3 regions of the Gordonia sp. B8661-1 genome follow, and region 3 is predicted to be linked to each of the others. Evidence: predicted binding sites of a transcription regulator. Region 3 holds the regulator's gene; each other region holds the start of a gene.

Region 1 (10,330 bases), on a different contig from region 3:
GGTGGCCGAGTTCGGCGAGGTTACCCAGCGCGAGACCGGTGCGATGGGGTCGCCGGACGATGGCGCGCAAGACCCGGCTCGCGGCCTTGTCGACACCCCAGGTCGCCTGGTTCTCGTAGGCGTCGGTGGGGGCGATCATGCGAGTGCGCACCAGCGGGAGGCGCACATTGCTGAAAGTGACGTGGTCCGACAGTGTTTCGGTGGCGGTGACGTCGCTGAACGCCTCCAGTGCGGCCTTGGACGCGGCGTACGCGCCGAACCGCGGACCACGGGCCTGCACCACGATCGAGGACACGTTCACGATATGCCCCGACTGGCGTTCCACCATATGCGGCAGCAGTCCGAGGATGAGGTTCACCGCCCCGAAGTAATTGACCGCCATCACCCGGCGATAGTCGTGCATGCGCTCGGTGGCGTTGACCGTCGCGCGGCGGATGGACCGTCCGGCGTTGTTCACCAGGATGTCGATGTGATCATGTTCGGCCAGAACGTTTTTGACGAGTGAGCCGACGGCGTTCTCGTCGGTGACGTCGCACTGGTAGGTGAACACCCGGCCGGGTGGGACGCCGTCCGCGCTTCCGGTGGCGCCGAGTTCGGTGGCCGCGGACTCGAGTCCGTCGGCGTCGCGGGCGACGATCAGCACATTCGCGCCGCGCGCCACACACATCCGCGCGGTGGCCTTGCCGATGCCGGTGGAGCCGCCGGTGATCAGGATGTTCTTGCCCACCAGAGGTCCGCGTGGATCGTCTCGGCGATGACGGCCCGGATCGAGGTGTTCGGCCCAATACGTCCACAGGCGAGGGCCGTACTCCTCGAGATCGGGCAGCGTGATGCCGTGCTCACTCAGGACGGATACGGAGGTGTCGGAGCGGAAATCGACTGTCAGGGACATGGTGTCGAGCACCGCCGGTGGAATGTTCAGCTGTGCTGCCGTGAGGTCGCGGCCCAGGCGTAACGGTCCGCGCCCGGCCAGCTTCACCAACGGATCGACGACGGCGTTCGGCACCACGTTGTGCCCCTGCGGACCACCGAAGGCCGGCGCGATCGCGTTGTACATGTCGGTGATGGTCCGCCTGCGCGGATCACTCAGGTGGTACACGAGCCCGCTGCGCTCGGGCTCGGTCGTGAGCAACGCGACGATGGAGTGGGCGACGTAGTCGACCGGGACCATGTTGGTGCCGCCGAGATCGGGCATCGGCAGCGACAGCATCGAGGGCAGGTAGCCGAGGGCACGCAGATGGCCGAAGAAGTAATACGGACCGTCGATCTTGTCCATCTCGCCGGTTCGCGAATCCCCGACGACCACCGACGGCCGGTAGACCCTCCAGCGCAACCCTTCTCGTTCACGCACCACGCGTTCCGCCTCGAACTTGGTGCGGTGGTACGGGGACGGCAGGCCCTGCCCCAGGTCGAAATCGTCCTCGGTGAAGGTGCCGCGGAAATCGCCGGCCACCGCGATGGACGACACATGGTGCAGCATGGCGCCGCGGGCGAGGGCGAAGTCGGCGACCCGGGAGGTGCCGTCGACGTTGGCCGCCTGCTGCGATTCGGCGTCGGCGGCCATGTCGTAGATGGCCGCGAGGTGGATGACATGGTCGATGGCGGGAAGATCGCTGCGGCTCAAGGCGAGTCCCGGCGCGGTCAGGTCGCCGACGACCGGCGTCACCTGATCGCCGGAATCGAATCCGGCGAGCATCTCGGTGAACCTCGACAACGAACCGGCCCGCACCAGCGCGTAGATCTCGGCATCCGGTTCGACGGTGAGCAGGCGTTCGATGACCCGGCGGCCGATGAATCCGCTACCGCCGGTGACGAAGTAGGTGGTCATGCGCTGTGCGTCCTTGTCCGAGATGTGAAAGCGGCAGATGACGGCCCGTCATCCCCCGCTGAAAGGCCCCGCTGCTTACCGGACGGTAAGAAACATCATCCCAACACACTGACACTTACATCCGTGGATGGCAATAACATCTTCGGCGTACATCGGCGTGTCCCGGCGTTAGCCCCTTGGTGTGTCGAACAGACGTTCGATAATCTGTGCGGGTGGGATGGGATCAAGGCCCTCCGACCTGGTCGGAGATGGAACGGGTGCTGTCCGGCCGAGCACCGGACGGTGGCCGGCCGGGTGAGGCGTTCGGCCCCGGCGACGGCAACGACAGTCCGGCCTGGTCCCGTAAACGGGGTGCGTATCGCGCCGAGCCGCTGACCAGGGAACCGTCGTCGGTGCCCTTCGCGGAACTGCACGCGCACAGTGCCTACAGCTTCCTCGACGGTGCGTCGATGCCCGAGGAGATGGTGGCCGAGGCGCACCGTCTGGGGTTGGGGGCGCTCGCTCTGACCGACCACGACGGATTCTATGGAATCGTCCGATTCGCCGAGGCGGCAAGGGAATACGGGATGCCGACGGTGTTCGGTGCCGAACTGTCGCTGGAGCCGGATGTCACCCGTACCGGGGTGACCGACCCGCCGGGTGATCACCTGCTGGTGCTGGCCCGCGACGGCGAGGGCTACCGCAGACTGTCGAGGACCATCGCCGACGCGCACATGGTCGCGGGGGAGAAGGGCTTGCTCCGCTACGACCGCGACGCGCTGCCGGATCAGGGAGCCGGGCACTGGCTGATCCTGACGGGCTGCCGGAAGGGGGAGGTGCGGCGGGCGCTGGACCGTGGTGGTCCCGAGGCCGCCCGCGGTGCGCTGGCCGGCATGGTCGACCGCTATGGCCGCGACGATCTGGTCGTCGAACTCACCGCCCAGGGCCTGCCGGAGGATGATGAGCGCAATGCGGTATTGGCAGATCTGGCAAGGGAATTCGGCCTGCTGACGGTGGCCACCACCGGTGCGCACTTCTCCGGTCCACGCAGGCGCAGGCTGGCGACGGCAGTGGCCGCGGTGCGCGCCCGCACCGACATCGAGACCATCGACGGCTGGCTGCCCGGCGTCGGCGGTGCGCACCTGCGCAGCGGGGACGAGATGGCCCGTCTGCTGCCCGGGCATCCCGATGCCATCGACAACGCGACCGGTCTGGCCGCCGACTGTGCGTTCGAACTGGGACTCATCGCGCCGCAGTTGCCGCCCTTCGACGTGCCCGACGGTTACACCGAGGCCAGCTGGCTGCGGGAGCAGACGATGGTGGGAGCGTTGCGCCGCTATGGTCCGCCGGGATCGCATCCGCGTGCCTACCGGCAGATCGAACACGAACTCACCATCATCGAGGCGCTCACCTTTCCCGGGTACTTCCTGGTGGTCGCCGACATCGTGAACTTCTGCAAGAGCAACGACATCCTCTGTCAGGGCCGGGGCAGTGCGGCCAATTCGGCGGTCTGCTACGCGCTGGGCATCACCAACGTCGATCCGGTCGCCAATGCCCTTCTCTTCGAACGCTTTCTGTCGCCGGAGCGGGACGGGCCGCCCGACATCGACGTGGACATCGAATCGGATCGCCGTGAGGAGGCCATCCAGTACGTCTATCGGCGATACGGTCGCGACTACAGTGCGCAGGTCGCCAACGTCATCACCTACCGTGGGCGCTCGGCGATCCGCGACATGGCGCGAGCGCTGGGGTATGCCACCGGTCAGCAGGATGCGTGGAGTCGCGACCCGGAGAGCGCGCCCGCCGACGTCACCGACCTGGCCGGCGAGATCCTCGGCATGCCAAGGCATCTGGGCATCCACTCCGGCGGTATGGTGATCTGCGATCGGCCCATCGCCGACGTCTGCCCGACGGAATGGGCGCGGATGGAGAACCGCAGTGTGCTCCAGTGGGACAAAGACGATTGCGCGGCAATCGGTCTCGTCAAATTCGATCTGCTCGGCCTCGGCATGCTGTCGGCCCTGCACTACGCCATCGACCTGGTCGCCGACCACAAGGACATCCACGTCGACCTCGCCACCCTGGACCTGTCCGAGGAGGCCGTCTACGACATGTTGTGCCGCGCCGACTCGATCGGGGTCTTCCAGGTGGAGTCGCGGGCCCAGATGGCCACACTGCCGCGACTGAAGCCGCGCACCTTCTACGATCTGGTCGTCGAGGTCGCGCTCATCCGTCCCGGCCCGATCCAGGGCGGATCGGTACACCCGTATATCCGGCGGCGCAACGGAACCGAGCCGCCGACGGTGGAACATCCGTCGATGCGCAAGGCGCTCGACCGCACCCTCGGGGTGCCGCTGTTCCAGGAGCAACTCATGCAATTGGCCGTCGATGTGGCGGGTTTCGACGCCACCGAGGCCGATCAGCTCCGTCGTGCGATGGGGTCCAAACGGTCGCCGGAACGGATGGAACGACTGCGCAGACGATTCTACGAGGGCATGGAGAAGCTGCACGGGATCACCGGGGAGACCGCCGACCGGATCTTCGAGAAACTGTCGGCCTTCGCGAATTTCGGTTTCCCGGAAAGCCATTCGCAGAGTTTCGCGTCGCTGGTCTTCTACTCGGCGTGGTTCAAGCTGCATCATCCGGCCGCGTTCTGCGCGGCGCTGCTGAGGGCGCAGCCGATGGGCTTCTACTCACCCCAGACGTTGGTGGCCGATGCCCGCAGACATGGTGTCACGGTGCACGGCCCGGATATCAACAACTCGGTAACCCACGCCGATCTGCAGAACTTCGGCCTCGACGTGCGGCTGGGGCTGGCCGCGGTCCGTGGGATCGGGGAGGAGGTGGCGGACCGGATCGTCGACTGCCGCAACCGTGACGGCCTGTACCGGGACGTCACCGACGTCTCGCGCCGCGCCGACCTCACGGTGCGTCAACTCGAGGGGCTGGCCGGTGCGGGGGCCTTCGACGGCCTCGGGGTGTCGCGACGGCAGGCGTTGTGGGAGGCGGGTGCCGCCGCGACGGTCCGCGACGATCAGCTGGCACTCGAGAATGCCACGCCCACACCGGTTCTCCCCGGATTGTCGGATGTCGAGCTGGCCGCCACCGATGCGTGGGCCACCGGGATCACGCCCACCTCCTATCCCACCCAGTTCCTGCGTCCCCGGCTTGCTGCGCTGGGGGTGACCCCGGCCGACGAATTGCTGGCCGCCGTCGACGGCAGCCGGGTCGTCGTCGCCGGTGCGGTGACCCATCGCCAGCGCCCGGCGACCGCTTCGGGGGTCACCTTCGTCAACCTGGAGGACGAGACGGGCATGGTGAACGTGGTGTGTTCGGTGGGGTTGTGGTCGCGGTACCGGAACATCGCGCAGTCGTCGTCGGCATTGCTCATCCACGGTCGGTTGCAGAACGCCGAAGGTGCGGTGACCGTGGTGGCCGAACGTCTGCAGCGGCTCGATCTCCGGGTGGGCACCCGATCCCGCGACTGGCAATAGGGTGGACGGCATGTCGGAGCAGATCGTCGTCACGGTGAAACCGGGCAGTCGTAAGGGGCCGCTGGTGGAGACCGGGGCCGACGGCTCGCTCACGATCTTCGTCCGCGAACCCGCCACCGAGGGAAAAGCCACCAAGGCCGTCGCCGAACTCCTCGCCACACATCTGGGGGTGCCGAAGAGTCGGGTCACCCTGGTCGGCGGCGCGACCTCGCGGACCAAACGCTTCCGCATCGACTGAGTGCTGCACCGAGTCGAGCGCTACACCGCGCCGTCGAATCCGTTCTGCCGCCACGCCTCATAGACGACGATGCTCGCCGCGTTCGCCAGATTGTGTGACCGCCGGCCGGCCAGCATCGGGATCCGCACCTTGTCGGTGACCTGCGGCTGATTTAGCACCTCGTCGGGCAGGCCCGTCGGTTCCGGGCCGAACAACAGGACGTCGCCGGGCCGGTAGTCGACGCCGGTGTGATAGCGGTTCGCGTGTGCCGTGAAGGCGAACACCCGAGACGGCTGCAACGCATCCCACGCCGTCTGCAGATCGGGATGCACTGTGACCGTTGCCATCTCGTGGTAGTCGAGGCCCGCGCGCTTCACCTGGGTGTCGGACATGCCGAAACCCAGCGGCTCGATCAGATGCAACTCGCACCCGGTGTTCGCCGCCAGCCGGATCGCATTGCCGGTGTTCGGTGGGATGCAGGGTTGATAGAACATGATGCGGAACATGGTCGTTCCACTCTATCGGGCACGGCCCCGCCAACTCCTGCGACGTCGCCTGGTTCCCGCGACCTCAGCCGAAGTCGCGGGAACGAGGCGAGGTCGCGGGTGGTGGCAGCGCGTTGTGTCCGTGAATGGCGAAACGAACAAGGGAGCGGCACCCATCGTTACTCTGGCATTCCAGAGGTTTCAGGGTCAGTAAAACCGCTGACTGCTGCATCGTAATTCCTGATTGTGGAGCGAATCTTCTCTGCCACTTTATAAATATCGACTACGGAGTCGATGTCATGTCGTGCAGGAGCGTCTTTTCCGTTTTCGAAAGTGGTTACGAACTTCACCTTCTGGCCATTCAGGTGCAGCCGGATTATTGGTTTCCTGTTGTTATTGTCAAGTAGTATTGCAAAGTATGCCTTACTGTCGCGGTGAACGACACGTTCGGGGGAAACGTCAGAGACGGCGATAGCTCGAACGATGTTGTATCCTTCAAGTTCTTCATCTGTCGTGATAATGTCGCGATCGGCCTGTTCCAAAGGGCCTTCAACTTCGGAGGGGGTGGGGATAGGCGGTGCGACAGTGGCTTGTGTTTCGCTCGCTGGCGCGTCTTCGCCGAGTGCGGTTTTCAAGCGATCGTTCACTTGGGCTCCGATGTACTGTCCAAGAGCCTTGCTGACGAGTGGGCGGAACTGGTCAACGACTCGCTGCGTGGCCTTGCCGTCATAGACTCGCGACACGAAGTACCGTACCCAATCATCGGTGGGTTCCTTCACTTCGTTCGAGATAATTCTGCGGATTCCGCCGATGTATTTCAGTTCCTGTGCCGCGTTGATTACCGAGTCTAGGTCGAAAGACTCTTTCGACAATTTCTGGATCTCTGGCAGTAAATTCCTGTCGATATCCAGGAGGTCGAATACGAGAAAAGGCTTCTCGTCCATCCTGTTCGGTATGTCGCCGTCTGTATATACTTGATAAACTTGGCCGTTTGTCAGGACTGCGATCCGGGCCGACGTTACGGAGAAGTACCGATATAGTTGAGAGGCGTAGCGAAGATCGAGGGTGTCGGAAATCGATTTGCATTCGATCAATATTTGAACATGGTCGTCTTTGAAAATTGCGTAGTCAACTTTCTCTCCTTTCTTGACGCCTACGTCGGCGATGAACTCCGGAACTACTTCGGTGGGGTCGAACACGTCATAACCGAGGACATTGGATATGAACGGCATGATGAAGGCATTCTTCGTTGCTTCCTCTGTCAAGATGCTTGCGCGGTTGCTTCTTATCTTCGTAGCAAGCGCCGCAACCTGATCGCCAAGTCCCATGGTTCGTCCTCTTTCGCTCGTTGATGCTTGTTGAGACGATAGGTCAGAGACTGTCGGTAGGTAGGTGGATTGAGCTTTTAGAGACTGAGTGCCAGGGGTTGTCTGGACTGGCTCAAGCATGTATTTAGGAAAGACCTCAATTTCAATGGTGAGGGTGTGATTGTCTGCGGCTACGACGATGACCGAGCCACCCGGCGAGACCGCCGAGAAGGAAGCCGAACAGTGCCGCGAGTGCGGCGAGCATGAATGCGGCGACGGTGGTGAATTGCCTGCCGACCGCTTCGCCTTCCGGGGTCAATCCGCTGGTGGGTTCCCCGCTAAAGGGATCGCCGGGAAACAGCAGCAGCCAGCCGACCACGAAAGTGACGCATCCGAACACCACGGCACCGACGATGCCGCTCACGATGATGGTGAGTGCAGGTCCTCGGGTTGGTCGCATGTCCGCAGACGCTAGCCCACCGGTCGGCGGTCTCGCGTCCCTCCTGCGACCGTATTCCGTTCCCGCTTATTGGATCGGGTGAGCGGGAACGGAATGGGTGAGCGCGAACCCGACCTACAGAGCGAGGGACGTGTTGGCGCCGCAGAGGACGACGCACAGGGTGGTGCCGGCCGCCGGACGTGCCCGGCCGGTGCGGACGGCGGCGAGGGCGGTGGCGGTGCCGTGTTCGACGAGGATGCGGTAGTCGCGCCAGAGGCCGGCGCGGGCGGCGACGATCTCGTCGTCGGGGACCACCACACTCGACACCTCCGGGCGCCCGGCGATGGTGGCCCAGCAGATGTCGCCGAGGCGGGTGGCACCCAAGGAGTCCGAGGCGATGCTGTCGAGTTCGACCGGAACGGGCTGCCCCGCCGTGAGCGCCTGATGCAGGGTCGACGCCCCGATCGGTTCGGCGCCGACGAGATGATCGCCGGGACGCAGTGCGGCGGCGAGACCGCCGAGCAGCCCGCCGCCACCGACGCAGACGACGGTGGTGAGCGGTCCGTCGACCTGTTCGGCGAGCTCCGCGCCGAGGGTTCCCGCGCCGGCGACGATCTCCGGCTGGTCGTAGGCGTGCAGCAGAACCGCACCCGTCTCCCCGGCCATCGTCCGGGCCGCATCGGCCGCCGCCTGATAGCGGTCGCCGATCAGGTGCACGTCGGCCCCGAGTGCGCGCAACGCCTCGACCTTCACCGCGGGCGCGGTCTCCGGCACCACCACGGTGCACCGGGTGCCGACGATCCGGGCCGCATGGGCCGCCGCGATCGCGGCGTTGCCACCGGAGGCCACCAGCACGCCGGCGTCGCCGAGCCGGCCGTCGGCGCGGGCCCGAAGCACGGCGTTGAGGCTGCCCCGGGCTTTGAAGGATCCGCCGATCTGCGTGTACTCGAGCTTGAACACGACATCGACCGGGCCGTCGACGGTCTCGACGCTTCCGGACAGCACCGGGGTGCGTCGCAGGGCTGTGCCGAGGCGTTCGCGGGCGGCACGGATGTCGTCGGCAACGATCGGCTCCACGTCGATCCACGCTAGCGCAGCGACGGATGGAACAATGGTTCTCCGTGAGCGCGATTCGACTGGACGGCAAGGTCACCAGAGACGAGATCTTCACCGATCTGAGCACACGCGTGGAGAAACTCCGCGCGGCAGGCATCACGCCGGGGCTCGGCACCATCCTGGTCGGCGACGATCCGGGGTCACAGTCCTATGTGAAGGGCAAACACGCCGACTGCGCACGCATCGGTGTGGCATCCATCCGCAAGGATCTGCCCGCCGACATCACCACCGAAGAACTCAACGCCGCCATCGACGAACTCAACGCCGACCCGGCCTGCACCGGTTACATCGTGCAGTTGCCGCTGCCGAAGCATCTCGACGAGAACGCCGCGCTCGAGCGCATCGACCCGGAGAAGGATGCCGACGGTCTGCATCCGATCAACCTGGGCCGCCTCGTCCTCGGCAAGGAGTCCACACTGCCGTGCACACCGCGTGGCGTGATCCACCTGCTGCGCCGCTACGACATCCCGATCGACGGCGCACGCGTCACCGTCATCGGACGCGGTGTGACCATCGGCCGCCCTATCGGTCTCCTGCTGACCCGCCGCAGCGAGAACGCCACCGTCACGCTGTGTCACACCGGTACCCGTGACCTCGCGGCCGAGGTCGCGCGCGCCGACATCGTGGTGGCCGCCGCCGGCGTGCCGCATCTCATCACCGAGGACATGGTCAAGCCCGGTGCCGCCGTCATCGATGTCGGTGTCAGCCGCACGGCCGACGGTCTCACCGGCGATGTCGCACCGGGGGTCTGGGACGTCGCGGGTCATGTCTCGCCCAACCCGGGCGGCGTCGGGCCCCTGACCCGCGCCTTCCTGCTCGTCAACGTCGTGGAGCGGGCCGAGGCCCAGCTCGCCGCACGCACCGGAGCCGGATCGGCCGGGTGAGCACGGTGTCCGAGCGGCCGAACCGGGTGGACAGGCTCCGCAAGGTTCGCCGCATGCGCCAGTACGCCGTGCAGATCCCGTACCTGCTGGTCATGCTCGGAGTTCTCATCGCCGCGATCCTGGTGCTCTACGCCCGCTGGCGCCGCGGTGCCTTCGTATTCGGATCAGCTCTGCTGATCGGTGCCGTGTTCCGCGCCGTCATTCCCTCCGCGAGGATCGGATTACTGCAGGTCAGAAGCAGATTCTTTGATGTCGCCACCATGGCCTCAGTGGGGATTCTCATACTCTGGCTTGCCACGTCAATCGACCCTTTGGGCACAGATTGATTACAATAGATACCATTGCGTGACCTAAGGGTCGACGTTTCGTGTGATCGACGGGTGCAATCCGGCACCTGACGACGCGAGCCGCCACCAGGCGTGGCCCGAAAAGTACAGGCCGAAGATCGACGCGACTTCAGCCGGGGGAGCAACGGGTATCAGTTCCACGATGGCCAACGAGAAGCAGGACGACAGTACGGTGACATCCCTGGGTGTGTCCGCGGGCACCGGGATGATCCACTACGTCCTGCTCACTCGTGA
Region 2 (10,330 bases), on a different contig from region 3:
AGGGACTGGTGCTCCTCGCCGTGCGCGGCGCGGTCGTCGACGACCACCACCAGCGCGCGTCCCACCTCGGCATCGGCGGCGGCGCCATCACGGTCGTGACGGGCCACGAAGTCGCGGGCTGCGGCGTCGGCGGCCACCACATCGTCGGGGTCGATGGTGGTGCGTCCGGTGTCGTTCATGGTCTGCGCCTTTCTGATGTGCTGTGTCGGGAGGGGAGAAATGCCGGGCTGCCGATGACGGTGCGGGACCGCATGACCGGGGTCAGTTCGTCTGCAGTTCCTCCAGGGTCACCTGGACGGTGCGGTCGCGTCCGTCCTCGACGAAGGTGACGCTCACGGTGTCGCCGGGCGCGTGCGAACGCACCGCGGCCACCAGCGCATCACCGGTGGCGATGACGCGGTCGTCGACGCGGGTGACGATCGCGCCGTTCGGAATGCCCGCCTTGGCGGCCGGGCCGTTCGGCGTGACCGCGGAGACCTCGGCGCCCGGCTGCTGCGGATTCGGGCTCGACCGGACCGAGACGCCCAGCCCGGCCTGCGTCGCCTTGCCGTCCTTGAGCAATTCGTTGGCGACGCGCCTGGCCTGATCGATGGGGATGGCGAAGCCCAGGCCGATGCTGCCGGTGGGGCTGCCCGCGCCGGCGCCACCGCCGCCGAGCGTGGCGATCGCGGTGTTCACGCCGATGAGCGCGCCCTTCGCGTTGACGAGCGCACCGCCCGAGTTGCCCGGGTTGATGGCGGCATCGGTCTGGATCGCGTCGATCACCGAGGTGGTGCCCGATTCGCGGGAGGTCGAGACCGGCCGGTTCAGCGCGCTGATGATGCCGGTGGTTACGGTGCCCTGCAGTCCGAGGGGCGCACCGACCGCGATGACGTCCTGGCCGACCGCGAGATTCTTCGACGTCCCGATCTCGATGGCCTTCAGGTCATTGCGGTCCACCTTGATGACGGCGATGTCCGAGATCCGGTCGAAGCCGAGCACTTTCGCATCGGCGCGCGAGCCGTCGTTGAAGTTCACGACGACCTGTCCGGGCCGGGAACCGCCCGCGCTGATGACGTGATTGTTGGTCATGATGACGCCGTCCTTGGACAGGATGATGCCCGACCCCTCACCGGCCTGCTGGCCGTCGGTGACATCGAGTGACACCACCGAGGGCAGCACCTTGGCGGCGACATCCTGCACCGACCCCGCGGGAGCAGGCACCTGCGCCGCCTGACCCGCCTTCGGGTCGCCGCCGATCGGCCCCTGCGACGACGTCGAGGACGACTCGTCGTCACGGTCGGCCACCTGGGCGCCGACCACGCCACCGACACCGCCGGCCACCAGGGTCAGCATCAGCGCCCCGGCGAGCAGTGCCGCCTTGCCGCCACCGCCGGACCTCCGCGGCCGAGGGTCACCCGGGTGCGGGGCACCGCCGTGGGCCGGGTTCCGTCCGGCGAACTGCTGCGTGCCATAGGGGCCCGCGTCGTAGGGCGAGGTGCCCTGCGGCCGTGGCGAACCGTAGGCCGGCATGCCGTAGGGGTCCTGCGCACCGTACGACGACGGCACCGCACCGAAGCCTCCCGTCGACGGCCCCGAATCGGATTGGGCACCAAACTGATCGGGCGCACGACCATAGGTCTCCCCGTAGGACGGGGTGCCCGGTGCGGGCGAGCCGAACGTGCCGCCCGGCGACTCATGGGATCCCCCGGAATGCGGTGCACCGCCGGAGTATCCGGGATACGCGCCCGGGTACCCGGCACCGGAGGATCCGTCACCGGGGCCATATCGTCCGGGATCGTCGGTGCCCGATCCGCCTGCTCCACCACTCGTCATAGTCGTCCTCACCTCGTCGTCGTCCCGGCGAACGTCCCCCGCCGGCCTACTGTGGTCTCCCACAGACGGCCGCCGCCCGGCCGGGCTTACACGCTGGTATTTCCTCACCCTAGGGGATCGACCACCGGGCGCGTGCCCCGAAACCGCGCCGTCGTCATCCCGTCCTAATGACGAATGACGCGCGGCGAAGGTTCCTCAGGGGTTGCCCTGCCGGGCAATGTCATTCGGATGAGCGCACCGCCGAGCTCCGACTGTTCGGCCCGAACCGTGCCGCCGTGGCGCGTGACCACCTGCCGCACGATCGCCAGGCCGAGCCCCGAACCCGGCATCGATCGCGACTGCGTGGCCCGGTAGAAGCGCTCGAAGACCAGGTCACGGTCCTCCTCGGGGATGCCCGGCCCACCGTCGGCGACGGTCAGTTCCGCCGTGCCCGCGTCGACCTGCCGCAGATCCACCAGCACCGGTCGGCCCGGAGGACTCCACTTGGCGGCGTTGTCGAGCACGTTGAGCACCGCCCTCGCCAGACCGTGATCCTCACCGAAGACGTACCAGGGCGTCAGCGTGGCCACGAACTCGATGTCGCCGCGCCTGCGCCGCACCCGTTCCAGCGCACTGTTGACCAGATCGACGAGATCGACCTCCTCGTGCACCACCTCGGGGGCGTCCTCGCGCGCGAGATCCACCAGATCGCCGACCAGGGTGGACAGTTCCTCGATCTGCGCCATCACATCCGAGCGGAGTTCGATCATGTCGGCGGCGGGCACCTCCGGGGCGCCCGGTTCACCGGCGGCGATGAGCAGTTCCAGATTCGTGCGCAGCGAGGTGAGGGGTGTCCGCAACTCGTGTCCGGCGTCGGCGACCAGCCGGGACTGCTGATCCCGCGACTCCTCGAGCGCCCGCAGCATCGTGTTGAAACTCTCCGTCAGGCGGGCCAGCTCGTCGTTGCCGGTCACCGGGATGGGTCGCAGATCCTGTGTGCGCGCCACCCTTTCGGCCGCCCGGGTGAGCCGGGCGACGGGTCTCAACCCCGCCCGGGCGACGGTGGTCCCGGCCAGTGCGGCCAGCGCCACGCCGCCCCCGCCGACCACCAGCAGCACCCAGGCCAGGCGTTTGAGCACGCGGTCGGTGTGCAGCAGGCTCTGCGCCAGCACCAGCGTGTTGCCGTCGTCGAGTTTGCGGGCCAGCACCCGCTGGTTGTTGACCGTCCGCAGGGTCTGGACGCCGGTGCCCGCCGCGTGCGCGATGGACTGCTCCGGCTTCTCGAACGGCACCGCCCCGATCAGGTAGCTGCGGCCGTCGGGGCGCACCAGGGCCAGCGAGATGTTCGTCGAGAACACCGTTCCGGTCACCAGGGATTCCGGCCGCTCGTTGAGAACCCCGCTGCGCGCCAGCAGGTTCATGCCGTCGGCGCGGCTCTCCAGTTGGGAGTCGACCTCGTTGTACATCGCCCGGTAGACCACGAAGTAGGCGGCCGCGGCCATCAGGCTCACCGAGACCAGCACCACCGTCGCCGACAGCACGGTCACGCGGGTCTTCAGCGACACCGCGCGCGTCAGCGGCATCGGCGGCCGCATGTCGTCGAGATATTCGCGCCTGCGTCCCGGAAGCCTCGAGCGCCATCCGATTCCGTTGCGCCCCAGTGGGGTACGCCGGTCGCGGGTGTCGGTCCCCTCGCTCACCGCCCGCGGTCACCCTCGGTCACGGCGGAGTCTCCCGCAGGACGTACCCCACACCGCGCACGGTATGGATGAGCCGTTCCTCGCCGTCGGCCTCGGTCTTACGCCGCAGGTAGCCGACGTACACCTCCAGGGCGTTGCCGGAGGTCGGGAAGTCGTAGCCCCACACCTCCTCCAGAATCCGGCTGCGGGACAGCACCCGCCGCGGATTGGCCATCAGCATCTCCAGGAGCGCGAACTCGGTCCGCGTCAGGCTGATCGCGCGCTCGCCGCGGGACACGTCGCGCGTCACCGGATCGAGGGTGAGATCGGCGAAGGACAGCGTCTCCGAATCGGCACCGTCGTCGGGTGCAGCGCGGCGCAGCAATGCGCGCAGCCGCGCGAGCAATTCCTCGAGCGCGAAAGGCTTCGGCAGGTAATCGTCGGCCCCGGCATCGAGGCCGGACACCCGCTCGGACACCGAATCGCGCGCGGTGAGCACGAGGATCGGCAGGTCGTCGCCGGCCGAGCGCAGACGCCTACACACCTCCAGTCCGTCCAGGCGCGGCATCATCACATCGAGAATCACCAGGTCAGGACGCTCGGCGACGATCTTCTCCAGGGCTTCGAGCCCGTCGGCGGCGATGTCGACGGTGTAGCCGTTGAACGTGAGCGACCGCCGCAGCGACTCCCGTACCGCCCGATCGTCGTCGACCACAAGGATGCGCATGTCTACAGTCTTATCCCCATCTGCTGAGACGTGTCTGAGACCCGCCCGAAAACGCTCGATGACCGAGGCCGGGGTGCACGTACTTACTGGTGAGTAATATGCTGGCGGTTACGTTGTCGGGTTCGGCCGTGTCGCGGCCATTCGTGGGTAGGAGCAGCCGATGTCATCGATCTTCATCTCGGGCGGAGCAGCAGGCATCGGACTGGCGACCGCCGAACGGTTCGCACGTGAGGGCTGGACCATCGGCTGCTACGACGTGAACCCGGCCGCCCTCGACGCCGTGCGCGCGGCACACCCGGACTGGATCGTCGGCGAACTCGACGTCCGCGACCCGAAGCAGTGGGCCGACGCCCTCGCCGACTTCACCTCGCACACCGGCGGCACCCTCGACGTCCTCGACAACAACGCGGGCATTCTGGTGGCCGGACCACTCGACGAGATCACCCCCGACGACGTGAAGCGGCAGATCGACATCGACGTCCTCGGTGTCACCCTCGGCGCCCAGGCCGCCTTCCCCTACCTGCGCGCCACCCCCGGTGCACACCTGGTGAACATCGCATCGGCCTCGGCCATCTACGGCCAGCCCGACATCGCGACCTACAGCGCGTCGAAGTTCTACGTCGCCGGCCTGACCGAGGCACTCGAACTCGAATGGGAACCCCACGGCATCCGGGTCGTCGGGATCTGGCCGCTGTGGGCCAAGACCGCCCTGGCCGACAACGACGCCAAGACCACCCGCACCCTCGGCGTCCGCATCACCCCGGACGAGGTGGCCGAAAAGATCTGGGAGAGCGTCCATCCCACCACCAACGACCTTCGCCTGCACCGCACCTCGTACTCGGTCGGCACCCAGACCACGGTGCTGGCCAACCTCGCCAAGATCGCGCCGAACTTCGTCGTCCGGCAACTCAACAAGTTCCTGGCGCAGAGCTAGAATCGGGCCGGCTGCGGGCGGTCCCGCTGGGCGTGGCGACCTCACTTGACGATCGAACACCTGTTCGATATAGTGGCGGTATTCGCAGGTCATGGCATCGGGGGGTGAACCATATGACCGCATCGGTCGAGCCGTCAGCATCGTTGGTTGAGGCGTATGCGCAGTTGGAGTCATTGCTCGATGTGATTGCCGCGGGGTCCTCGCAGGTGTGTTCGGAAGCCGAACTCGTAGGGCTGGCGGAGCAGCATGAGCGCCTGTATCGGCGGATGGCGTTCTTCGGGCATCAACGCGTGATGGACGTGTCCGATCGTGATGCTCATCGGTCGGCAGGCTGTCGTTCGGTGCAGGACTTTATGTTTACGCGCCTACGCATCACCGACTTCCGCCGTCGCATGGATGCGATGAGCGCACTGATGCCCACCTACACCTTGCAGGGCGAGGTGAAAGAACCCGAATGCCCCGACACCGCAACCGCATTGGCCGAAGGCGCCATCAACCTCGATCACGTCGGGGCAGTGCTGGACGTGCTGAAGAAGCTACCGGCGGCGGTGTCGGTCGAGGACCGGCAAGCTGCGGAGTCGACGCTTGCTGAGTACGCACGAGAGTTGACGCCCAAGAGCATCCGGCAAGTGGGTGCGCGGATACTCGCCCATCTCGATCCCGACGGATCCATGAGCGATGAGCGGGATCGGAAACGTCGGCGCCGGTTGTCGGTGCTCGACCCCGATGTGCAACAGATGTCGAAAATCTATGGGTACCTCGACCCCGAAACCCGGGCGATGCTCGATGTGGTGATGGCCGCGTGGGCGGCACCGGGCATGAACAATCCCGACGACGACCAATCCCCGGTCGGACATGTCGGCGAAGCCGACCCGGAACGACTCAAGGAAGCCGCGCAACGGGATTCACGCGGTGCAGCCGAACGCCAGCACGATGCGTTCAAGGCGCTACTGCGGTGTGCTCTCGATGGTGGTGTTCTCGGCAAGAGCCATCGTGGGTTGCCGCCGCACTTGATCATCAAGATCACCGAATCCGAACTCCGCGAACGCGCCGGACTCGGCCACACCACCACCGGTGCCGATCTACCCATCGGTGATGTGATCAAGTTGGCGGCCGAATCCCAGATGTATTTGGCGGTGTTCGCCGATCACACCAACGAGCCGTTGTATCTGGGTCGAGCCAAACGATTGGCGAATCAGGCCCAGAGGTTCATGAGTTTCGTCCAGTACGGCGGATGTTCGGTGCCGGGCTGTCCGCGACCGTTCTCGCACACCGAAATGCATCACGCCGAACAGGATTGGACCGACGGCGGGACCACCGACGCCAAGACCATGGCACCCGCGTGCCCGCCGCACAATCGATTGGTCGGCCCGAAGACTGGGCAGTTATCGACCATCAAAATCCGCACCGGGCCCGACCGAGGACGCTACGGCTGGCTACGCAACACCACGGGAGTTCCGCCCGACACACCGCGAACCAACCACATCCACCTCGTCGACGAACTCCTGACACGACGCCGACAGCCACCAGAGACGGCGCAACCACCGACCATCGTCGACCTGGACGAGCTACGGCGACAACGCATTCTCGCCGCCGGCTGGGACATTCGGCGCATCGAGATCCGCGAGCCCGGATCATGAGAGCATCGGATTCCCTAGCGGACGGCGGCTCCTCACCCGCAACCGGGGAGAGCCCGCGCCGACCGGCTGCGGCTGGAAGGCTGACTCCGAGCACGTTCCGCTCAGCCGCCGTTGAACGCGGGCTGATACCGCCGGCACGGTTGTCCGCGCAGTCCGTCGCACGCACCGAGCGGCGCCGGGGCACGCATGCCCGGGACGATCGGCAGCACCAGCGACGATCCGCCGCGTCCGAGAGCGATGGTGTCGACGACGCGGCCGCCGGTGCGCGGGGTGTCGAAACGCCACAGCGGCCGGTCGCCGCCGGGCGCGGTGATGATCACCCGGATGCGTGATCCTCTCCGGAACGGATGGGCGATGGGATCGAGCGCGATCCGCACCGTCTGCAATCCCGGTTCGAGGGGACGCCGCGCGGTCCAGTCACGCGCCGGAAACAGCGGTGTCGCCGACGAATTCACGTCGCGCATCGACGCGCGGAGGTATCCCGACGTCACATACGTCTCGCGGCCGTCGGGACGGACCTCGGTGATCGTCGCCTGCAGATCCGTGTCGCTCGCCGACGATCCGAGCCGGAGGTCGAGGCTCGCCGGACCGACCGCGACCGCGTCGGATTGTCGTGGTGCGCCGAGGAATCCGACGCCGCTGCGACCGGGCACCGGCGCCCACCGATACGGTGGCATCGGCCGCCACGGCAGCTGGGATGCGCCCACGATGTCGAGGGTGCCGCCCGGACGCACCGCCGGGTCGGGACGGAAGGAGACCGTCGACGGCACACCCGGCGCGCCACCGAGCCGTCCACCGGCGTCGAGTGCGAGCCGTGTCCCGGAACCCACCGACGCGGGCGGCCACGATCCGAAGCCGGCCGACCAGCGGGCCGATATGGTGCCCGGCAACGGCACCCGCGGGTCGGTCCCCGACCCGAACAGGACCTCGACGCGCGGATCGCGGGCGAAGACAGCGCGGGCCGCCGCGAGTGTCGGCGCAGCCGGATGCCGGGCGGTGACCACCGGCAGCCCCGGTGATCGGGTGCTGTTCAGGTAGATCGCCGAGAATGCCGCGGTCAGGGCCGGACTGACGGGCGGAACACGCTGCGCCACAAAGATGTTGAGGAACTCATGCCAGGGGCCGGCGATCTGCGGGCCGAGTCCGTCGAAGTGGCCGCCGTTGACGGCCTTCACCCAGACATCCCGATTGCCGCGCAGGCGGTCGATGACGCGGGTCCACTGCGGTCCGGTCTGTTCGTCCTGCAACGCACCGCCGAGAAACACCGGAACCGTGATCTTCGGCGCCCAGTGGGACGGCGACCGGTGCTCCAGCAACTGCGGGTCACGGGTACGCAGCGCCGCCATCATCGCAACGGCGTCCTGCGTCTGCAGCCGCAACCGCTGATTGCGGGCGCAGACGCGGTCGCCGCGCCGGATCAGCTCACGGGCGACGGGCTGACCACCGCCCGGGGCGGGAGCGGCGTCGTCCTGCCGCTCCCGCAACCACGAATGCGCGAACCCGGCGTTGAAGATGCCGCCCGGAAAGCCGGTGGAATACAGGTCGTCGGTGAGGCTCAGCGGGGCGATGGCGGCCAGGTGCGGCGGGCGCGTACCGGCGACGAAGATCTGCGAGATCGCCGAGAACGACGCCCCCACCATGCCGACCCGGTGATGGGCCACCCACGACTGTCTGCCCACCGTCTCCACGATGTCGTAGCCGTCGTAGGTCGTCGGATAGTCGAACAGATCGAAAGCCCCACCCGAACAACCACTTCCACGCATCTGCACGCTGACGCTGGCGAAACCGGCGAGGGGCGCCACAAAGGAACCGAGAATGACACCGCTCGACGGTGCGAGCAGGTCGGGACGCCGGGCCACAGCGGACACCGCACCGGGTACGAACTCGCCGGGCGCCGCCGTCTGGTAGCCGGAGTACTCGACGACCGTCGGGAACGGACCGTCGGCCATGGTCTTCCCCGGCGGGAGTCGCACCATCGCGGCGAGGCTCACACCGTCGCGCATGCGGATGTAGTTCATACCGGGCCGCAACGGCTGACGGTAGGCGGACGGTGGTGGTGGCTTCTCGCCGTCCAGAACGGCAAACCCGTTGCCCCGCAAGCCATTCACCTCGAAGTGATATCCGGGACCGGGCGGGAGTTCACGCACCAGGAAGGACCCCAGCCGGTCGACCCGGCCACGTCCGGCGATCCGGCCCGTACCGTCGCGCAGCACCACACCGGCGCCCGGCGGACCGTCGACGAGATAGGCCTGCGTGACACTCCCCCGCCCGTGACCGGCGCCGGACACGGCCTCGGCGGGGCTGGCGACCAGTACCCAGGTCGCCGTGATCACCGCGACGATCGTCAGTGCGGCAATCGATCTCGGTGATCCGTGAGCACCGGGCCCACCCCAGGCATACCCCACCGCCCGACCTTACGACGAACTATGCGGACGGCGCAGCGCACCGCAGCGAAATCGGGTGCAGGTTGGTCCGAACGGCTGTCACCCGTTGGGGTGCCTCCGCTGCGGCGCGGTGGGCAGCCGCCACCCGAACGCCAGACCGGCCAGGCGAAGTCCGGTGGCCACCACCGCACCGACGACGAGCCAGATCCACGACGGGATCGTGCCATACGTGCCGCCGACGGCGACGACCGTAGCACCCAGCAACGCGGGCACCGCGTAGAGGTCGGAGGGCTGCAGCAACAGCGGGATCTCGTTGGCGAGGACATCGCGCAGGATGCCGCCGCCGATCGCGGTGAGCAAACCGACCAGCGTGGCGGCGAACGGACTGGCATCGACGTCGATCGCGATACCCGCGCCGCTGGCCGCGAACAGCCCCATGCCGATGGCGTCGAGGATCAGCACACTGCGCCGCAGTTGGTCGAAGGCCGGATGGAAGAGAAAGACGACGAAACTGGCCGCGGCGGCCACCGCGATCGGTTTCCAGTCCTGCACGGAGGACGGCGGCGTGATGCCGAGAAGGACGTCACGCAGGATGCCGCCGCCGACACCGGTCAGCACGCCGACGACGATGATGCCCCACAGATCGAAATTCTTGCGTACGCCGAGCAGCGCACCGGACGCGGCGAAGACCGCGATACCCACGTCGTTGAGGATGTCGAGCAGCACCCGACCATGGTGTCATCCCGCGGTGATCTCGATACGGCGCCTCGCTCCGCTCGGGGCCTACTCGATCAGCGGACAGGGCAGGCAGGGCGCCGCCACGACCGATCAGCGGCGGACAGGGCGGCGGCACGACCGATCAGCGGGCGGGCACGCGGACGGATGGGTCGCCGGTCGAGTAGTGGCGCGCGAGCGCAGCGAGCCCGCCACGTATCGAGACCCCACCCAACGCCAAGGACCGCCCCGGGAAATCCCGGGACGGTCCTCGACACGTCATGGACGCCCCGACCGCGGTCAGGGGCGACGAGGGTCGCTCAGCGGCGATCCAGGTCGATGATGCCGGCCTGAGCGGCCTTCACCAGGCGACGGGGGATGCGCTGTGCGACACCGTTCACCTTCACCTCTTGCAGTGCGGGGTTGTCCGCCTTCCACTGCGAACGGCGGCTGCGGGT
Region 3 (10,330 bases):
TCCTTGTCAGAGGACGTGCGCTTTCACTCAGCTCAGCAGAGCGGCACGCAGACGGTCGGCCAGCTCACCGACCTCGTCGGTCGTCATCACGAAGGCCGGCGAGATCTGCAGCGCACCCTGTCCGGCCGCGCGACCGCTGACCCCGTGCTCCCGCATGATGCCGACCATCGGCAATGCCTTGGCCGGATCGGCCAGCTGGATACCGGTGACGGCACCCAGGCCGGTCCGCACCTCCTCCACCGCGTCGAGTTCGGCGAGGGGCGACAACGCCTCGGCGAGTTCGCCTTCCAGGCGGGTGGCCGAGGCGAGCAGATTCTCGGACTCGATGATGTCGAGGTTCGCCATCGCGGCCGCGGCCGCACCGGCGTGACCGCCATAGGTGTAGCCGTGGCGCCACCAGACGCCGCCGCCCCAGAAGGGTTCGGCAATCTGCGGGGCGACGAACACCGCGCCCATCGGCACGTAGCCGGAGGTGAGGCCCTTCGCCGTGGTCATCAGATCAGGCTGCAGATCGAAGCGGGTCGACGCGAACCACGAGTCACCACCGATGCGCCCGAATCCGGTCACCACCTCGTCGGCGACGAACAGCACGTCATGATCACGGCAGATCTGCCGCACCTCGGCCAGGTACCCCTCGGGCGGCGGGTACACGCCGCCTGCGCCGATGATGGGCTCGCAGAAGAATGCGGCGATACGATCCGCGCCGATCCGCTCGATCAGGCCGAGGAGGCTCTTGGCGTCGTCCCACTCGACGGTCTCGGTGTCGACCATGAGCTCGCCGTAACCCTCGCGGTTGACCGGGATCCCCGCCAGCGACGTCCCGGCGACGTGCATCCCGTGATACGCCTTGGTGCGCTTGATCATGATGGTCTTCTCGGGCTTGCCCACCTCGTGCCAGTAGCGGCGGGCGAGCTTGGCCGCGGTGTCGATCGAGTCGCTGCCACCGGAGGTGAAGAAGATCTTCGAACCGGGTACCGGCGCCAACGACGCGAGCCGGTCGGCGAGCTCGATCGTGATGTCCGAGGTGAAGTCCCCGAAGTTGGAGAAGTGGGCCAGCGTGCCCAACTGGTCGGCCACGGCCTGCGCCACCTCGGTGCGGCCGTGCCCGATGTTGGTGAACCAGAGACCCGCGGTCGCGTCGAGATATTCGCGGCCTTCGGTGTCCCAGATGTGCGCGCCCGATCCTCGTGCGACCACGAACGGACCGTTGGACGTAACTGAACCCATGTCGGCGAAACCGTGCCAGAGTGAACCTGCCATACGCCCCATCATGCCGGTCCTCCGTTTCGTCTGCCGAACGACCCCGCTCCGCCCCCGAACAATCCGGTGGCGGCCACCCCATATCCTGGACTCATCATGCCCGCCCCGACCGCAGAGGACCGCAGAGCAGTCATCGACCGGCTCTCCGATGTGTCCATCGCCGATGAGCATCGCCTCCGGCGCAGGCTCGATCGGTTGCGGGAGACCCGGGACCGGAAGTCGTCGGACACCGGCGAATCCGACCGCGCGTGGTCGAAACTCGTGGCCGATGTCGACGCCGCGGAAGCCCGCCTCACCGCGCGGCGCGCGGCGGTCCCGGTCATCGAGTATCCGCCGGAGCTACCGGTGTCGGCGGCCCGCGAGGAGATCGCGGACGCCATCCGCGACCACCAGGTCGTCGTGGTGGCCGGGGAGACCGGTTCCGGCAAGACCACCCAACTCCCGAAGATCCTTCTCGAATTGGGGCGTGGCATCCGAGGCGCCATCGGTCACACCCAGCCACGCCGCATCGCGGCGAGTTCGGTCGCGCGCCGCGTCGCCGACGAGACGGGCACCCAACTCGGCCAGGCGATCGGGTATTCGGTGCGCTTCACCGATCGATCGGGTGCCGACACCCTGGTGAAGGTGATGACCGACGGCATCCTGCTGCGTGAGATCGCCACCGATCCGCTGCTCCGCCAGTACGACACCCTCATCATCGACGAGGCACATGAGCGCAGTCTCAACATCGACTTCCTGCTCGGCTATCTGAAACGGCTGCTCCCCCGGCGACCGGACCTGAAACTCATCATCACCTCGGCAACCATCGAACCCGGCAGATTCGCCCGGCACTTCGCGACCGGAGACCCGGGCGCCGACGCCCAGGTACCCATCCTCGAGGTTTCCGGACGGACGTACCCCGTGGAGATCCGCTATCGGCCTCTCGACGATCCGGATGCCGGCTCCGACCATCGCGATCTCGATCAGATCCAGGGCATCGAACGTGCGATCTCCGAACTGTGGGCCAATCGCGCCACCGGCGACATCCTGGTCTTCCTGCCCACCGAACGCGATATCCGCGAGACGGCCGACGCGCTCAAACGGCATGTGGCACAAGGGGCCGAGATCGTGCCGCTGTACGCGCGGCTGTCCATCGCCGACCAGCAGCGGGTGTTCTCGCCGTCCAACGGCCGCCGCATCGTGCTGGCCACCAATGTCGCCGAGACCTCGCTGACCGTCCCGGGCATCCGGTACGTCATCGACACCGGCACCGCCCGCATCTCGCGGTACTCGACCCGTACCAAGGTGAACCGCCTGCCGATCGAACCGATCTCGCAGGCGAGCGCCCGGCAGCGGGCCGGCCGATGCGGTCGTGTGGCGCCGGGCATCTGCATCCGTCTCTACAGCGAGGACGATTTCGAGCAGCGGCCCGCGTTCACCGATCCGGAAATCCTGCGCACCAACCTGGCGGCGGTCATCCTGCAGATGGCGTCGCTCAAACTCGGCGACATCGCGGAATTCCCGTTCGTGCAGCCACCGGACGCGCGCGCGATCCGCGACGGTATGGCTGTGCTGACCGAGCTCGGCGCGATCCGGCCATCCGCCCGCGACGACCATGAACCCGTCCTCACGCCCGTCGGCCGAGACATGGCGCGCCTGCCCGTCGATCCCCGTCTCGCCCGGATGCTCATCGCGTCCCGCGAACTCGGCTGCCTCGATCACGTGCTGGTGATCGCGGCCGCGTTGTCGGTGCCCGATGTCCGCGAACGACCGGCCGAGCATCGCGAGGCGGCCGATGCGGCCCATCGCCGGTTCGCCGTTCCGGGATCGGAATTCCTCTCCTACCTCGAACTCTGGGACTATCTCGCAGAGCAGCGAGCAACATTGTCCGGCAACCGTTTCCGGCGTCAATGCGAGAAGGAATTCCTGCATTTCCTGCGCATCCGGGAGTGGCAGGAGCTCCACCGCCAGCTCACCCGGATCGTCACCGACCTCGACTGGCCGGTCACCGAGACCGAGCGCGACGCCGACGCGATCCACCGATCGATACTGTCCGGTCTGCTGTCCAATATCGCGGTGCGCAACGGTGACAGCCGCGAGTACACCGGTGCCCGCAACACCACGCTCGCGATCTTCCCGGGATCGGCACTGGCCAAGAAGCCCCCGGCATTCATCATGGCCGCCGAGATCATCGAGACCGCACGGTTGTTCGCCCATACGGTGGCGGCCGTCGATCCGCTGTGGGTCGAGAAACTGGCGGGCGATCTGGTACGGCGTCAGTACAGTGAACCGCACTGGTCGGGCAAACGTGGCTCGGCGATGGCCTACGAGCGGGTGACCCTCTACGGAGTCACGCTGGTCGCGCAGCGTCGCGTGCCGTTCGGCTCGATCGATCCGGTCACCGCACGCGACATGTTCATCCGGCACGCACTGGTCGAAGGCGACTGGCGGACCAATCATGCCTTCTTCGAACACAATCGGGAACTGCTCGAGGCCGCCGGGGAGGTCGAACACCGGGCCAGACGCCGCGACGTGGTGATCACCGAGGACCAGCTCTTCGACTTCTACGACGAACGGGTCGGCGCCGACGTCACCTCCGCACGCCATTTCGACACATGGTGGAAGAAGACTCGACGCACGCAACCCCACCTGCTCGACCTGACGCCCGAGGACGTCGCAGCGGACATCAGCGTCGCGGACACCGACTTCCCCGGCGTCTGGCAGCAGGGCGACACACGGCTCGAGCTGCGCTACCGATTCGAACCGGGCGCCCCCGACGACGGTGTCACCGTGGTGATCCCGCGCCCCCTCGTCGATCACGTCCGTCCCGCTGGCTTCGACTGGTCGGTCCCCGGCCTGCGTTCCGAACTCGCCACCGAACTGATCCGGTCACTGCCGAAATCGCTGCGCAAGTCAATGGCCCCCGCACAGCGATTCGCCGATCTGGCGTTGTCGCGCCTCACACCGCGGGCCGAACCGCTCACCACAGGTCTGGCACGTGAACTGTCGGCGATCACCACGATGACGGTGTCCCCCAAGGACTTCGATATCGACAAAGTGCCGCCGCATCTGACGATGACCTTCGCCGTCGCCGACACGGACGGACAGATCATCGCCAGCGCATCGTCGCTGACCGAGCTCCGCGCACGTTTCACCGATGCCCCGGCCACCGGCGAGCGGACTCGTTCGGTCCACACCTCCTGGACCGCCGACGGCATCGGCACACTGCCCGCCGAGCGTCGACTGACGGTCGCCGGGCAACAGGTCACCCGCTATCCCACGCTCGATGTCGTCCCGGGTCCCGGTGGCGCCCCCGCCGTGAGTCTCGCGGAGGCCACATCGGCCGCCGACCGGGACCGGCGTATCGCCGACGCGATCGTGGTCCTGCTCGATCGCGCTCTGCCCGTGCTGCCGAAGAAGATCGTGTCCACCCTGGACCCCGCCGGACGTCTCGCGCTGAGCCAGAGCCCCTATGGCAGCGTCGACGATCTCGTCGCCGATTGCACCCGCCGCGCCATTCGTGACGCCCTCGCGGGCCGCGACCTGTCCGGCGTGCGATCTCCGGAATCATTTCGCGCGCTGACCGATTCGGTGCGCGACGAGGTGTCGGATGCCGCGCCGGCCTACTTCACCGCCGCGATCGACGCCCTGCGGCGCGTGTCGCCGGTCCGTGCCGCCATCGAGGAACAGACCGGCACCGTGGCCGCCGATGATGTGGCCGAGCAGCTCGATCACCTGATCTTCGACGGTTTCGTACGCGACACCGCACGCACACATCTGGAGCGACTGCCGCGCTACCTCGACGCCGCGACGTCACGCCTCGACGATCTGCCACTCGCCCCCGCCCGGGATCGGGCCGGCCTCGATGCCGTCGACCGGGTCATCGCGTACTGGAATCAGCGCCTTGCACAGCTCCCCGCGGCACGTCGCGACGCGTTCAACGACTTCGCGCAGTGGTTGGTGGAGGAACTTCGCGTCGGCCTCTTCGCGCAGCGTCTGGGCACCGCGTATCCGATCTCGGAGAAGCGCGCCCTACGTGCCCTCGAGCAGTTTCGCTGACGGAATCGCGGCGGACCGCCGCGCCCGCCTCAGTGGACGGAGTCGCCGGCCGGAGCCGACTCCGTCTGGAGGTCGTCGATCTCGCGCTGAAAGTCTTCGACCGACTCGAACGAGCGGTACACCGACGCGAATCGCAGATACGCGACCTTGTCGAGATCACGGAGAGGCCCGAGGATCGCCAATCCGACCTCGTTGCTCGGGATCTCGGCCGATCCCGACGCCCGGACGGTGTCCTCCACCTGCTGGGCGAGCAGGGCGAGTGCGCCCTCTTCGACGTCCCGACCCTGGCAGGCACGACGCACGCCTCGCATGACCTTTTCCCGGCTGAACGGCTCGGTCACGCCGTTGCGCTTGACCACCGACAACACGGCGCTCTCCACGGTGGAGAAGCGCCGGCCGCATTGCGCGCATGCCCGACGCCGGCGGATGGCCTGACCTTCATCGGTGACTCGCGAATCAACGACCTTCGTGTCGTCGTTCTTGCAAAACGGACAGCGCATGTCGTCCTCACGCACATCTCGGGACACGCCGGCGCAGCGAATCGACGGTGCGCCGTGCCGGTTTCCGGCTGGGCCCTCTGTCACGAGACTACCGTCCTATCGGTTCCGCTCCGTCCTCAGTGGTCTCCGTTCAGTGGTATGCGGGAGTCACCAGCGCCTGTCCGACACGCAGACCGGAGGACGACAGGTCGTTGCGCGCCATGATCTCCTCGATGACGGTCTGGCGGGGCATGTCCGGCGCCACCCGGTCGGCGATCGAACTCAGCGAATCCCCTTGCCGCACATGCACCACCTCGGTGCCGGCCGGAGCCGGGGCCACCGAGGCCGCATAGTTCGAGCCGACGATGCCCACGACCCACACCATGAGAGCCAGGCCCACGCCGACCAGCACGGCCACCGCGGCGGCACGACGGCGTGCGACGACGCGCCGATCGACCGCCGGTGCGGCGCAGCGCGTGCCCGCCGGACGCCGCGCCACGGCGGGCGATGCGCCGACCGGGCGGCGGTCGTCCGGACGCCGGGCCTCGGTACGAGCGCTGCCGCGCGGACGGACCGAGGGCCCCGCGGGCACGAAGGTCGACGGGGCGCGCCGCGTCCGCGAGGCGGGTGCCGGGATCTCGAACTCGGCCGTCCGTACCGGCGACGCCGGGACGCGTCGTGCGCCGGACGGGGCTGCGGGGCTCATCAGCGTTGCGGTGCTCATCGTGCTCTCCTGTGCTCGGGTCGATGATGTCCGGTCGAACAAACGTCTTATCGAACATCTGGTCGATGGAACCTATGTTCGATTTGTAGCACGCGGCACCGACAAAGTCCCGCAACACGTCGAACAAATGTTTGAAGACGGTCGTTCGTTCGGCTACTCTCGGGCACACCGGGAGCTCGGGGACGACCCCGATCACCTGCGCAGACCGACTTTCCAGACCCGTCAGACCTGCAGAATCGTCCGAGAAGGGACTGAACACGATGACCGACAAAACCGGCGGCCGGAGTCGCGGAGGACGCGATTCCGACACGAGCCCGGACGCCCCGATCGCCGACCCGGAGGCCGCCGAGGCCGCGCTGACCCCCCGCCAGCGCGGGGTGCTCGACTACATCCGCAAGTCGGTTCGCGAGCGCGGTTACCCACCGAGCATCCGCGAGATCGGCGACGCGGTCGGGCTCACCTCCACGTCCTCGGTGGCACACCAGCTCCGCACCCTGGAGCGCAAGGGGCTGCTCAAACGCGACCACAACCGGCCACGCGCGGTGAACATCCAGGACGGCGACACCACGCCGCCCGATGATTCGTCCACCGGAGCCGAGCTGCCCACCCCGACGTTCGTGCCGGTGCTCGGCCGGATCGCCGCGGGCGGCCCGATCCTGGCCGAGGAAGCCGTCGAGGACGTGTTCCCACTCCCCCGTGAACTCGTCGGCGAGGGGTCACTCTTCCTGTTGAAGGTCGTCGGCGAATCGATGATCGACGCGGCGATCTGCGACGGCGACTGGGTCGTCGTCCGTCAGCAGAGCGTCGCCGACAACGGCGACATCGTCGCGGCGATGATCGACGGCGAGGCGACGGTCAAGACGTTCAAGCGCAAGGACGGTCACGTGTGGCTGATGCCGCACAACCCTCTGTTCGACCCGATCCCCGGTGATGACGCTGCCGTACTCGGCAAGGTCGTCACCGTGATGCGCCGGATCTGACAGACCCTTTCAGCCCAGAGCGTCTCGCGCGGCGGCGCGGGCCTCGGCGGCCGACGCCGCCGGGAGCGCCGCCGTCGCGGCCGCTCGGCACTGATCGAGGGTGACCTCGGCGAGCCTCGCCCCCACGGCGGCGGCCGCGGTGGGGGCCGCGGACAGCGACGACACACCGAGACCGACCAGCACGCAGCCCAGGACGGGATCGGCGGCCGCCTCGCCGCAGACACCGACGCGTTTGCCGGCAGCGCTTCCGGCCTGCGCCACTTCCGCCACAAGCCGGAGCACCGCGGGCTGCCACGGATCGGTCAGAGTGGCCATGTCCGCGGACATCCGATCGGCCGCCATCGTGTACTGCGTCAGATCGTTGGTGCCGATCGACACGAAGTCCACCTCCGCGAGAATCTGCTGCGCCATGATCGCGGCCGACGGAATCTCGATCATCACGCCGGGTACCAGTCCCCGGGCGCGGACCTCGGTCGCGAACGCCGCGGCCTCGGCCGGTGTCGCGATCATCGGGGCCATCACCCACGGCGCCGACGCGGCACCCTCGGCAGCGGCCTTGATGGCATCGAGCTGGGTGGCGCGTATCTCGGGGTGCGCCAGCGCGATCCGGTCGCCGCGGACACCCAGCGCCGGGTTCTCCTCACGAGGCTGATCCACGAATTTGAGGGGTTTGTCCGAACCCGCGTCCAGCGTGCGGATGATGACCTTGCGACCGTCGAAGGCGTCGATCACCTCGCGGTACAGCGACGCCTGCTCGTCCACCGTCGGCGCCTCCGCACGGTCGAGGAAGGCCAGCTCGGTACGGAACAGCCCGATCCCCTCGACCGGACGGTCGGTCGCCGCACGCGCGGACTTGCCGTCGGCGACGTTCGCGAGGATCGCCACCTCATGGCCGTCGGCGGTGCGTCCGGGCCCCGACCACGCGGCGATCTTCTCGGCGTTCCGGCGGCTCTCCTCGATCGCCTCCGCGGCGGTCGCCGGATCGACGCCGGTCTCCACCGTGCCCTCGGTGCCGTCGACGAGAACCGGTGTTCCCGCGGGGATCTCGGACAGCCCGGCCACGGCCACCACACAGGGGATGCCGAGCTGCCGCGCGATGATGGCGGTGTGGCTGGTCGGTCCGCCGAGCCGGGTGACCAACGCGATGATGACCGCCGGATCCAATCCGGCGGTATCGGCGGGCGCGAGGTCGTCAGCGAGCAGCACCGACGCCTGATCCGGTTCGGGCACACCGGGTTCGGGCTCACCGAGCAGCTCGGCGATCACTCGGTCACGGACGTCGTTGAGGTCGGTGACGCGTTCGGCCATCAGCCCGCCGAGCTTGGTGAACATGGCGGCGAACTGTTCGGTGGCGGCGGCTGCCGCGGCGGGCGCCGGCGTGCCCTTCGCGATCAGGGCCGTCGCGGCACCCACCCAGCCCCGATCCTCGGCAAGTCCGGCGGTGGCCGCGAGAACCTCGCTCGCCGCACCCGTGGTGCTGCTGGCACGGTCACGCAGCCGGGAGGCCACCGTTGCGGCGGCGCTCGTGAACCGCTCCGCCTCCGCGTCCCGCTGATCCTCGGCGACCTCCGGTGCACCCTCGGGGTCATAGGTCGGGCGGACCCCCGGCCGGACCGCAGGCCCGTAGGCCTTCCCGCCGACGACCGGAGTCCCGTTCAGCACATGCTTCGCAGCCACAGCACACCCTATCTCCCGACCCGTTCCCGCCCCGGTGACCTGCACACGCGCCTCCGCGTCCGCGCCGTCCTCCGAGATACGACCAATCGTGATCCAGCTTACAGATAATCCTTGACGAATCCACATAGACAGGCGTAAACACAGAGGTATCAACATTCAAACCCACACGAACACACGGTTTGAGTCCACTATGCCGGTCCCCGACCCCGAGGAGGCGCCCATGTACGCCGAGGAGCGGCAGCAGGCGATCGCCGATCAGGTCCGCACCCACGGCCGGGTGTCGGTGTCCGGATTGGCCGACGCCTTCGCGGTCACCAGCGAAACGGTTCGCCGCGATCTCGCGGTCCTCGAGCGAGGCGGACATCTCGAACGCGTACACGGCGGTGCGGTGCGCTCGGGCACCACTCCGTCAATCGGTGAACTCGGTGTCGACGAGCGCACGGTGGAGAACCCGATCGCGAAGGCCGCCATCGGCCGGGCGGCGATGCGGTTCCTGCCGTCCGACGGCGGGTCATTGCTCATCGATGCCGGCACCACCACCTACCAGGCCGCGCTCGAGATCCCTCGGGACCGTCATCTGAACGTCATGACGCACGCCATTCCGATCGCGGCCGTTCTCGCCGTGCACCCGACGATCAGCCTCCATGTGATCGGCGGCCGCGTCCGAGGCATCACGCAGGCGATGGTCGGCACCGACACCGTCGACGCACTGCGCCGGCTCCGCGTCACGACGGCTTTCGTCGGTACCAACGGCATCAGTTCGGGACACGGACTGTCCACCCCCGATCCTGAGGAGGCAGCCGTCAAGAGCGCCATCGTCCGTGCAGCCGAACGTGTTGTCGTACTGGCGGATTCGTCGAAGGTGGATCGTGAGGAACTGTCGTCCTTCGCCGGGCTCGACCGCGTCGACGTCCTCGTCACGGATGCGGTGCCCGATCCGGCTGCGGCGAAAGCCTTCGACGCGCGGGGAATCGAGGTGGTGATCGCATGACGACCTCGTCCACCACGCCGGTGATCGTCACCGTCACGGCGAATCCGAGTATCGACCGGACCATGGAACTGTCGGCACCGCTCCGGCACGATGCGGTGCAGCGTGCGGTGGCGGTCCGCGCCGAGGCGGGCGGCAAGGGCATCAACGTTGCGCGTGCCGTGTCCCGCGCCGGGATGCCGAC

The links. The regulator LexA, encoded in region 3, represses DNA repair genes until DNA is damaged. The targets are predictions, from matches to a motif close to CGAACANNTGTTCG.
Region 1: a site for LexA is predicted at 2,014-2,027, ahead of AC4JJG_RS00840 (error-prone DNA polymerase). Genes of this name have one in related genera too.
Region 2: a site for LexA is predicted at 5,188-5,201, ahead of AC4JJG_RS02165 (HNH endonuclease signature motif containing protein). Genes of this name have one in related genera too.

What each region holds. Positions count from the first base shown of each region.
Region 1 is NZ_JCAHRL010000001.1:172,240-182,569, reverse strand. Features, by position in the region: gene AC4JJG_RS00845 (SDR family oxidoreductase) at 1-1,828, opposite strand, end outside; gene AC4JJG_RS00840 (error-prone DNA polymerase) at 2,041-5,301, shown strand; gene AC4JJG_RS00835 (DUF167 domain-containing protein) at 5,312-5,539, shown strand; gene AC4JJG_RS00830 (tRNA (cytidine(34)-2'-O)-methyltransferase) at 5,560-6,024, opposite strand; gene AC4JJG_RS00825 (type I restriction enzyme HsdR N-terminal domain-containing protein) at 6,183-7,331, opposite strand; gene AC4JJG_RS00820 (hypothetical protein) at 7,474-7,770, opposite strand; gene AC4JJG_RS00815 (serine/threonine dehydratase) at 7,885-8,817, opposite strand; gene AC4JJG_RS00810 (bifunctional methylenetetrahydrofolate dehydrogenase/methenyltetrahydrofolate cyclohydrolase) at 8,871-9,749, shown strand; gene AC4JJG_RS00805 (DUF3017 domain-containing protein) at 9,803-10,075, shown strand; gene AC4JJG_RS00800 (Hsp70 family protein) at 10,239-10,330, shown strand, end outside.
Region 2 is NZ_JCAHRL010000001.1:457,018-467,347, forward strand. Features, by position in the region: gene AC4JJG_RS02140 (MogA/MoaB family molybdenum cofactor biosynthesis protein) at 1-179, opposite strand, end outside; gene AC4JJG_RS02145 (S1C family serine protease) at 262-1,815, opposite strand; gene AC4JJG_RS02150 (HAMP domain-containing sensor histidine kinase) at 1,980-3,389, opposite strand; gene AC4JJG_RS02155 (response regulator transcription factor) at 3,514-4,200, opposite strand; gene AC4JJG_RS02160 (SDR family oxidoreductase) at 4,361-5,134, shown strand; gene AC4JJG_RS02165 (HNH endonuclease signature motif containing protein) at 5,248-6,774, shown strand; gene AC4JJG_RS02170 (CocE/NonD family hydrolase) at 6,876-9,107, opposite strand; gene AC4JJG_RS02175 (trimeric intracellular cation channel family protein) at 9,258-9,884, opposite strand; gene rpmF (50S ribosomal protein L32) at 10,193-10,330, opposite strand, start outside.
Region 3 is NZ_JCAHRL010000003.1:304,580-314,909, reverse strand. Features, by position in the region: gene AC4JJG_RS08900 (aminotransferase family protein) at 28-1,260, opposite strand; gene hrpA (ATP-dependent RNA helicase HrpA) at 1,357-5,298, shown strand; gene nrdR (transcriptional regulator NrdR) at 5,328-5,798, opposite strand; gene AC4JJG_RS08885 (LysM peptidoglycan-binding domain-containing protein) at 5,929-6,501, opposite strand; gene lexA (transcriptional repressor LexA) at 6,762-7,481, shown strand; gene ptsP (phosphoenolpyruvate--protein phosphotransferase) at 7,491-9,158, opposite strand; gene AC4JJG_RS08870 (DeoR/GlpR family DNA-binding transcription regulator) at 9,379-10,149, shown strand; gene AC4JJG_RS08865 (1-phosphofructokinase family hexose kinase) at 10,170-10,330, shown strand, end outside.